Paraburkholderia fungorum: one gene and its partners. Each later gene encodes a partner of the first gene's protein in a complex. Links are inferred from orthologs where the notes say so. Each region holds a gene or a part of one and is shown in the gene's direction. Other genes may lie near its edges. The genes, in order: holA, dnaN and BLS41_RS08965.

Evidence for each region.
Region 2: the proteins of holA (region 1) and dnaN are in contact, whole or in part, in a cryo-EM structure (PDB 8GIZ), measured with the Escherichia coli proteins. The link is inferred for Paraburkholderia fungorum from one-to-one orthologs.
Region 3: the proteins of holA (region 1) and BLS41_RS08965 are in contact, whole or in part, in a cryo-EM structure (PDB 8GIZ), measured with the Escherichia coli proteins. The link is inferred for Paraburkholderia fungorum from one-to-one orthologs.

The regions. Positions count from the first base shown.
Region 1 is NZ_FNKP01000001.1:3,365,922-3,368,989, reverse strand. What follows is about bases 91-3,004. They hold holA (DNA polymerase III subunit delta), read left to right. Parts: upstream 91-942; coding sequence 943-2,067; downstream 2,068-3,004. Other genes in these bases: BLS41_RS14915 (glutamate-5-semialdehyde dehydrogenase), read left to right, coding at 2,344-3,004; lptE (LPS-assembly lipoprotein LptE), read left to right, coding at 337-888; leuS (leucine--tRNA ligase), read left to right, coding at 91-245. In the rest of the region: more of leuS, read left to right, coding at 1-90; more of BLS41_RS14915, read left to right, coding at 3,005-3,068. UniProt on the Escherichia coli protein: Part of the beta sliding clamp loading complex, which hydrolyzes ATP to load the beta clamp onto primed DNA to form the DNA replication pre-initiation complex.
Region 2 is NZ_FNKP01000001.1:325,185-328,269, forward strand. Bases 115-3,045 are described here. They hold dnaN (DNA polymerase III subunit beta), read left to right. Parts: upstream 115-993; coding sequence 994-2,097; downstream 2,098-3,045. Other genes in these bases: dnaA (chromosomal replication initiator protein DnaA), read left to right, coding at 115-773; gyrB (DNA topoisomerase (ATP-hydrolyzing) subunit B), read left to right, coding at 2,211-3,045. Also shown: more of dnaA, read left to right, coding at 1-114; more of gyrB, read left to right, coding at 3,046-3,085. UniProt on the Escherichia coli protein: Confers DNA tethering and processivity to DNA polymerases and other proteins. Acts as a clamp, forming a ring around DNA (a reaction catalyzed by the clamp-loading complex) which diffuses in an ATP-independent manner freely and bidirectionally along dsDNA.
Region 3 is NZ_FNKP01000001.1:2,026,839-2,029,946, forward strand. What follows is about bases 18-2,971. They hold BLS41_RS08965 (DNA polymerase III subunit delta'), read left to right. Parts: upstream 18-957; coding sequence 958-1,986; downstream 1,987-2,971. Other genes in these bases: mltG (endolytic transglycosylase MltG), read left to right, coding at 18-242; tmk (dTMP kinase), read left to right, coding at 242-862; BLS41_RS08970 (GNAT family N-acetyltransferase), read left to right, coding at 2,109-2,660; BLS41_RS08975 (TatD family hydrolase), read left to right, coding at 2,695-2,971. Outside these bases: more of mltG, read left to right, coding at 1-17; more of BLS41_RS08975, read left to right, coding at 2,972-3,108. UniProt on the Escherichia coli protein: Part of the beta sliding clamp loading complex, which hydrolyzes ATP to load the beta clamp onto primed DNA to form the DNA replication pre-initiation complex.

The DNA.
Region 1 (3,068 bases):
TTGGCTCGCTGCTCGACGCCGCCTGGCCGAAGGTGGACGAAAAGGCGCTGGAACAGGCCGAAATCGAACTCGTGCTGCAGGTGAACGGCAAGGTGCGCGGCGCGATCACCGTGGCGAAAGACGCCACGCGTGAAGCGATCGAACAGCTCGCGGCCGCTCACGACATGGTCGCGAAGTTCAGCGAAGGCCGCGCCCCGAAGAAGATCATCGTGGTGCCGGGCCGTCTCGTGAACGTGGTCGTTTGACAGCCCACAAAAACATGTCGGCAGACAGGACGCCGCCGCGCGCGGCGGCGCTTGTCCATGCCGCGAAACTCACTGCGAACCGGGAGCCAATGTGACTCGCAGATCGTTTTTGACGCTGGCTTGCAGCGTACTGATGTTGTCCGCTTGCGGCTTCCAGTTGCGCGGCCAGCAGGATTACGCCTTTAAACGTTTGTTCGTGTCCGGCGGTTCCCCGGCGGCCTCCGCGCGACTCACGCGCATGGTGCAGGGCGGCAGCGACACGGTCGTCGTGACGTCGCCGGCCAACGCCGACGCGATCCTGAATTTGACCCAGGCTCGCGGCATCGCCACGCTGACGCTGAGTTCGCTGGGCGTGGTCCAGGAATATCAGTTGAATCTGACGATGACGTACACGCTGACCGGCAAGGACGGCACCGTGCTGATTCCGACGAGCGTGATCGCGTTGAACCGCGCGATGACCTACAGCGACCAGTTCTCGCAAGCCAAGGCCGCCGAGTCCGACATCCTGTTCGCCGACATGGAAAACGACGCGATCGACCAGTTGATCCGGCGTCTGGGCGTCGTGCATACGCTTACTCCGGCGCCGGGCCAGGGCGTTCCGGCAATCGCGCCGCGTGCGCCGTTGCCGCCGCCGCCGCTGTGAGCGTCGTTGCGTGTCTGATTTGCTGCACTTGTCCAACCTCGCCGATCGGTAGCCATGCAACTGCGACTTGACGCGCTCGAAGCGCATCTCGCCAAGGGACTCGCCGGACTGTACGTCGTGTACGGCGACGAGCACCTGCTCGCGCAGGAAGCGTGCGACCGCATTCGCGCCACCGCGCGCGCGGCCGGTTTCACCGACCGCTCGGTGTTCACGGTCGAGCGGAGTTTCGACTGGAGTTCGCTGCTCGGCGCGAGTCAGTCGATGTCGCTGTTCGGCGACCGTCAACTGGTTGAGTTGCGCATTCCGTCCGGCAAGCCGGGCAAAGACGGCGCTGACGCACTGAAAACGCTCGCCGCCGCCGTCAACGACGACGTGCTGACCATGGTCACGCTGCCGCGCCTCGATGCGGCCACACAAAAGTCGGCGTGGTTCATGGCGCTCGCCGACGCGGGCGTCGCGCTGAAAATCGATCCGGTCGAGCGCACGCAGTTGCCGAACTGGGTGGGTCAGCGGCTCGCCGCACAAGGTCAACGGGTGGTGGCGGGTGAAGAAGGGCGGCGCGCGCTGGCGTTTATTGCCGAGCGCGTGGAAGGCAATCTGCTTGCCGCGCATCAGGAAATCCAGAAGCTCGGGCTGCTGTATCCGGCGGGTTCGCTGAGCTTCGAGCAGGTTCACGACGCGGTGCTCAACGTCGCGCGTTATGACGTGTTCAAGCTGAACGAAGCGATGCTGGCGGGCGACGTCGGCCGTCTGTCGCGCATGCTGGACGGGCTGCGCGGCGAAGGCGAGGCGTCGGTGCTGGTGTTGTGGGCCGTGGTCGAAGAAGTGCGCACGCTTTTGCGGATCAAGCGCGGCGTGTCCGCCGGCAAGCCGCTGGCGATGCTGGTGCGCGAGAACCGCGTGTGGGGTCCGCGTGAACGGTTGATCGGGCCTGCGTTGTCGCGCGTGACCGAGGGCGCGCTGGAAAAGGCGCTGGCTCTGGCGGCGCGGCTGGACCGGCAGGTCAAGGGTTTGTCGGGCGGCACGCCGGGCAATCATCGTAACGATCCGCCGCCTGATCCGTGGGACGGGCTGTTCGAACTGGCGATGTCGGTGGCGTCGCCGAAAACATCGCCTGTGCCGCCGCCGCCGCGACCTCGGAGCGCGGCTGGCGCTTCTCCGGCGCGAAGGCCAGTCTGATTTGCGGCAGCATCGCAAAAACACGAAGCGTGTTTTAGCAGGCTTCGTTCAGAACGGCAGGAACGGCAGAGCGGCGCGGAACCATCGGCGTTCGCGTATCGACGAATCCTCAAGCGCGCTATTTTCCGCAAGCTGAAATTCGACTCTCCCGAAACCGCCGGTCGCCGCTCGAAGCAAAGCCCCTGCACCCGGCTTACAATTGTTTGATCTTTCGCTAATTCCGCCAATTCCGCTTATCCGCCGCACCTCGACGTGCGCGGCATCATGAGAATGACCATGGATATCGACCAGTACATGACTGACCTCGGTCGTCGCGCCCGCCACGCTTCGCGAGCAATGGCGCGCGCCTCGACGGCCTCGAAGAACGCGGCGCTCGAAGCCGTCGCGCAGGCTATCGAACGCGACGCCGCGTTGCTGAAAGAAGCGAATGCACGCGATGTCGCGCGGGCTCGCGAAAAGGGCCACGACGCGGCTTTCATCGACCGTCTGATCCTCTCGGACAAGGCGCTGAAGACGATGCTCGAAGGCTTGCGCCAAGTCGCAGGGCTGGCTGATCCGATTGGTGAAATCAGCAATCTGAAGTATCGGCCGAGCGGCATCCAGGTCGGGCAGATGCGCGTGCCGCTGGGCGTGATCGGCATCATCTACGAATCGCGTCCGAACGTGACGATCGACGCCGCCGCGCTGTGCCTGAAGTCCGGCAACGCGACGATTCTGCGCGGCGGTTCTGAAGCGCTGGAATGCAACACGGCGCTGGCGAAGCTGATCGGCGAAGGGCTGGAAGCCGCTGGTCTGCCGCAGGACGCGGTGCAGGTGGTCGCGACGTCGGACCGCGCCGCAGTCGGCAAGCTGATCACGATGACCGAATTCGTCGACGTGATCGTGCCGCGTGGCGGCAAGGGCTTGATCGAACGTCTGATCAACGAAGCCCGCGTGCCGATGATCAAGCACCTCGACGGCATCTGCCATGTGTACGTGGACGACCGCGCCGATCTGACCAA
Region 2 (3,085 bases), 3.0 Mb from region 1 along the record:
TGAAGGCTTATCAGCGAAAGGCGTTCGACGAGTTCAAGCGCTATTACCACTCGCTCGACCTGCTGCTGATCGACGATATTCAGTTCTTCTCCGGCAAGTCGCGTACGCAAGAGGAATTCTTCTACGCGTTCGAGGCGCTGGTTGCGAACAAGGCGCAGGTGATCATCACCAGCGACACGTATCCGAAGGAAATTTCGGGTATCGACGACCGCCTGATCTCGCGCTTCGACTCCGGCCTGACGGTCGCGATCGAGCCGCCCGAACTGGAAATGCGCGTCGCGATTCTGATGCGCAAGGCACAGTCGGAGTTCGTGAGCCTGAATGAAGACGTCGCGTTCTTCGTCGCCAAGCATCTGCGCTCGAACGTGCGCGAGCTGGAAGGCGCGCTGCGCAAGATCCTCGCGTATTCGAAGTTCCACGGCCGCGAAATCACGATCGAACTGACCAAAGAAGCGCTGAAAGACCTGCTAACGGTGCAGAACCGGCAGATTTCGGTCGAAAACATCCAGAAGACCGTGGCTGACTTCTACAGCATCAAGGTCGCGGACATGTATTCGAAGAAGCGTCCAGCGAACATCGCGCGGCCGCGTCAGATCGCGATGTATCTGGCCAAGGAGCTGACCCAGAAGAGCTTGCCGGAAATCGGCGAGTTGTTCGGCGGGCGCGACCACACCACCGTGCTGCACGCAGTTCGCAAAATTGCCGACGAGCGCAGCAAGGACGCGCAACTGAACCACGAATTGCACGTGCTGGAGCAGACCCTGAAGGGCTAAACGGCCGCGATGGAAAAATCGACCTGTTTATTTCCAAACTCGCCCCCATTTTAGTGAGGCGGTTCTGTTTTCAGGCACAATACAGGTTTAACCGCCCGGCGGCCGCGGGCGGATTTCACGCCGTGACAGGCGCTGCATTGCGCCGGCGGGGAGCCACGGCTGCATGCTGGAACGCTTACCTGGCAAGGCGCGCAGGCCGTCATATCAACGAAGGAACTCTATGCAACTGGTCAAGACCGAACGCGATAACCTCCTCAGGCCGCTGCAAACTGTGAGCGGCATCGTCGAACGCCGCCATACGTTGCCGATCCTCGCCAATTTGCTGATTACCAAGAACGGCCCTGACGTGTCGTTCCTGTCGACCGACCTCGAGTTGCAGATCACCACGCGTGCCGATTTCGGCGTGGGCGCTGAAACGGTCGCGACCACGGTGGCAGCACGCAAGCTCCTCGACATTCTGCGCGCCATGCCCGACGGGCAGGTCACGCTCACGCTGAACGACAAGCGTTTGACCGTGCAATCCGGCAAGAGCCGTTTTGCGCTGCAAACCCTCGCAGCAGACGAATTCCCGACCGTCGCGCAAGCCAAAGACTACGGCGCGAGCCTCGTGGCTCCGCAAAAGACATTCCGCCAGTTGCTCGGCATGGTCCATTTTTCGATGGCCCAGCAGGACATTCGCTACTACCTGAACGGCATGCTGCTGGTGGTAGACGGCGACCAGCTGATGGCGGTCGCGACAGACGGCCACCGTCTGGCGTTTTCGTCGATGAAGATTGAAGGCTCGTTCCCGCGTCAGGAAGTCATCATTCCGCGCAAGACAATCCTGGAATTGCAGCGTCTGCTCGAAGATATCGACGACACGCTGAAAATCGACATCGCGCAAACGCAGGTGAAGTTCACATTCGGCCAGGTCGAACTGGTGTCGAAGCTGGTCGAGGGCAAGTTCCCCGACTTCCAGCGCGTGATTCCGAAGTCGCACAAGAACCAGTTCCTGATTGGCCGCGAAGAACTGCAGCGCTCGCTGCAACGCGCGGCAATTCTGACGTCGGACAAATTCAAGGGCGTGCGCTGCATCATCGAGCCGGGCCAGTTGAAGATCATGTCGACCAACGCCGACCAGGAAGAGGCGCAGGAAGAACTGGAAATCGCTTACACCGGCGACAGCGTCGATATCGGGTTCAACGTCACGTATCTGCTCGACGTGCTCGCGAACCTGAAGGTCGACATGTTGCAAGTGAGCCTCGGCGACGCCAGCTCCAGCGCGCTGATCACGATTCCCGAGAACGACGAATTCAAATACGTTGTGATGCCGATGCGCATCTAACGCGTCCAATACCGAGAACACACCAAGGGGCGCAGCGCCCCTTTGGCGTTTTTATGGTGTTTTGAAAAGTCCCGAGCAGCAACCAAGCAGCAACGCAGAACCGGAAAAAATCCATGACTGAAACGAACAATACGCAACCCGACAACAGCTACGGCGCCTCGTCCATTCAGATCCTCGAAGGTCTGGAGGCTGTGCGCAAGCGGCCGGGGATGTACATCGGGGATACATCGGATGGCACCGGTTTGCACCACCTCGTGTTCGAAGTGCTCGACAACTCGATCGACGAAGCACTGGCAGGCCACTGCAACGACATCCAGGTGATCATTCACGCGGACAATTCCATCTCGATCACCGACAACGGCCGAGGTGTGCCGACCGGCCTGAAGATGGACGACAAGCACGACCCGAAGCGCAGCGCCGCTGAAATCGTGATGACCGAGTTGCACGCCGGCGGCAAGTTCGACCAGAACAGCTACAAGGTGTCCGGCGGTCTGCACGGTGTGGGCGTGTCGTGCGTGAACGCGCTGTCCGCGTGGCTGCGTTTGACCATTCGCCGCGACGGCAAGAAGCACTTCATGGAATTCCACCGTGGCGTGCCGCAAAACCGCGTGATCGAAGAGATCGACGGCGTGGCTGTTTCGCCGATCCAGATCACCGGCGACACCGAGAATCGCGGCACCGAAGTGCACTTTCTTGCCGACGAGACGATTTTCGGCAACATCGAATATCACTACGACATTCTGGCCAAGCGCATTCGCGAGCTGTCGTTCCTGAATAACGGCGTGCGCATCAAGCTGACCGACCAGCGCACCGGCAAGGAAGAAGATTTCGCGTTCGTGGGCGGCGTGAAGGGCTTTGTCGAGTACATCAACAAGAACAAGTCTGTGCTGCACCCGAACATTTTCCACATCAGCGGCGAGAAAGACGGCGTGGGCGTGGAAGTGGCCATGCAGTGGAACGACAGCTACAACGAAAACGTGCTGTGCTT
Region 3 (3,108 bases), 1.3 Mb from region 1 along the record:
GCTATGCCGGTCACATCAGAAAGAAAGACCTGCAAACCGACACTCCCTACAATACCTACACCCGCATGGGCCTGCCGCCCACGCCGATTTCGCTGCCCGGTGTCGCGTCGCTGCAGGCGGCGATGAACCCGGCGCAGAGCACCGCGCTGTACTTTGTGTCGCGCGGCGACGGAAGCAGCATCTTTTCTGACACCCTCGGCGATCACAACAAGGCCGTGGACAAATACATTCGAGGGCAATGATGGCGCGCGGCAAATTCATTACGTTTGAGGGCATCGACGGAGCCGGCAAGACGACCCATCTCGGCTGGTTTCGCGAACGGCTCGAACAGAAGGTCGCGAGCACCGGCCGTTCGGTGGTCATGACGCGCGAACCGGGCGGCACGCCGCTCGGCGAACAGATCCGCGAGATCGTGCTGCATCAGAAAATGGACCTCGAAACCGAGGCGCTGCTGATGTTCGCACTGCGCCGCCAGCATCTGGCCGAGGTGATCGAACCGGCGCTCGCGCGCGGCGACTGGGTGCTGTCCGACCGTTTCACCGACGCGACGTTCGCCTATCAGGGCGGCGGGCGCGGCCTGCCGCGCGACAAGCTGGAAGCGCTGGAGCGCTGGGTGCAGGGCGGTTTTCAGCCGGATCTGACGGTGCTGTTCGATCTGCCGCCCGAAGTCGCCAACGAACGGCGCAGTGCGGCGCGCGATCCGGACCGGTTCGAGAGCGAATCGACGGCTTTTTTCGACCGGACTCGCGCCGAATACATGCGCCGCGCAGAAGAGGCGCCTTACCGATTCGCTATCATCGACTCTTCGCAGAGCATCGCCAGAATTCAGAAGCAGCTTGAGGAGTTGGTCGCAGGTCTTTGATTTTAAATAAATATAACTGTGATTTATAACTCTGCCATCAAGCTCGTATAGAACTTTAGATAACGGCATCAACTGATTGATTTCAAAGAGAAACGATGATTTATCCGTGGCAAGCCGATGACTGGAACCGCCTGCAGCAGCTGCGCGGCCACTGGCCGCATGCGTTGCTGCTGCATGGACAGGCGGGCATCGGCAAGCTGCGCTTTGCGCAGCATCTGGCGCAAGGCCTGCTGTGCGAAGCGCAGCAGGCTAACGGCGAGCCGTGCGGGAAATGTGTGGCGTGCAACTGGTTCACGCAGGGCAACCATCCTGATTACCGGATCATCGTGCCCGAGGCGCTGGCCGCCGAAGCGGGCCTGAACGCGACTGCACCGGACGAAAAAGCCGACGCCGACGAGAGCAAGAAAACCCGCACGCCGAGCAAGGAAATCAAGATCGAGCAGATTCGCGGCCTGCTCGATTTTGTCGGCGTGGGTTCGCATCGCGGCGGCGCTCGCGTCGTCGTGTTGTATCCGGCCGAAGGGCTGAATATCGCGGCAGCCAACGCGTTGCTGAAGACGCTCGAAGAGCCGCCTGCGGGTGTCGTGTTCCTGATGGTGTCGGCGCGGATCGACCGTTTGCTGCCCACTATCATCAGCCGCTGTCGCCAGTGGCCGATGACCGTGCCCGCGCCGGATGTGGCGACGAAATGGCTGGCCGCGCAAGGCGTCGCCGACGCGCCCGCGCTGCTCGCCGAGGCCGGTGGCGCGCCGCTCACGGCACTCGCACTTGCCAGTGACGAAAACCGCGCGCTGCGCGACTGGACGCTCAAACAACTGGCCGCCGGTCCCGATTGCGACGCGTTCGCATGCGGTGAAGCGCTGCAAAAGCTGCCCGTGCCGCTGGTGCTGGGCTGGCTGCAACGCTGGATGTACGATTTGCTGGCGCAAAGCACGGCAGGCGCACCGCGCTATTTTCCGCAGGCTGCCGGCGCGTTGACGCGCTGCGCATCGCAGGCCGACGCCGGCGCATTTGCGCGCTTCATCCGCACCGTGACGCGTCAGCGCGCGGTCGAGAACCATCCGCTAAATGCGCGGCTGGTGTTCGAGGAACTGTTTATCGGCTACCGCGAGTTGTTCGCATAAAGCCGTTACACGGAATCCGCCTGGCATCGCGCACACTGGCCGTGGCGCGACAGCCGGCCGGCTTCGCGTCCCGTTAAGTTGTCACTGTCTTTCATCACAATCAAACCAATTCGAACAGCACCATGAGCCTTTCCTACCGCGATGCCACGCTCGACGATCTGCCCACCATCGTCGCTATTTACAACTCGACCGTGCCGTCGCGGCAAGTGACCGCCGACCTCGAACCGGTCAGCGTCGAAAGCCGGCTGGCGTGGTTTCACGCGCATGGTCCGCAGAAGCGTCCGTTGTGGGTAGTGGAAGATTCCGAGCAGCCGGGCCGGGTGATCGCGTGGTTGAGCTTTTCGGATTTCTACGGCCGTCCGGCCTATCTGCGCACCGCCGAAGTCAGCATTTATCTCGACGAAAGCGCGCGCGGCAAAGGCCTCGGCAAGCAATTGCTGGCGGCGTCGCTCGCGGCGGCACCGGCGCTCGGCATCGACACCGTGCTGGGTTTTATTTTTGGTCACAACGACGCGAGCCTGCGGCTGTTCCGCGGCTTCGGTTTTGACACGTGGGGCTCGCTGCCGCGCGTGGCCGTGCTGGACGGCGTGGAGCGCGACCTCGTGATTCTCGGCAAGCGCCTCGATACGAAGCACGCCGACCCCGCCGCGCCTGTGAACCAGGCCACCGCCTGAGCCACCTCCGGCCAATTTTTTGCAGGACATCACCATGTTTGTCGATTCGCACTGTCACATCAACTTCGAAGGACTCGCCGACCGCCTGCCGCAAGTGCTGGAAAACATGCGCAGTCATTCGGTCACGCATGCGCTGTGCGTGTCCGTCGATCTGGAGACGCTGCCGTCCGTGCTGGAGATCGCCAGCCAGCACGAGAACGTGTACGCATCGGTGGGTGTGCATCCCGATCACGAGGACATGCGTGAGCCGAGCCTCGCCGAGCTGATCGAACTGGCTGAACATCCGAAGGTGGTCGCGATCGGCGAGACCGGGCTCGATTACTACCGTCTGGAAGGCCGCTCCATTGCCGATATGGAGTGGCAGCGCGAGCGGTTCCGCACGCATATCCGCGCCGCGCACGCGACGAAAAAGCCGCTGATCATCCACACGCGCTCGTCGTCGGAAGAC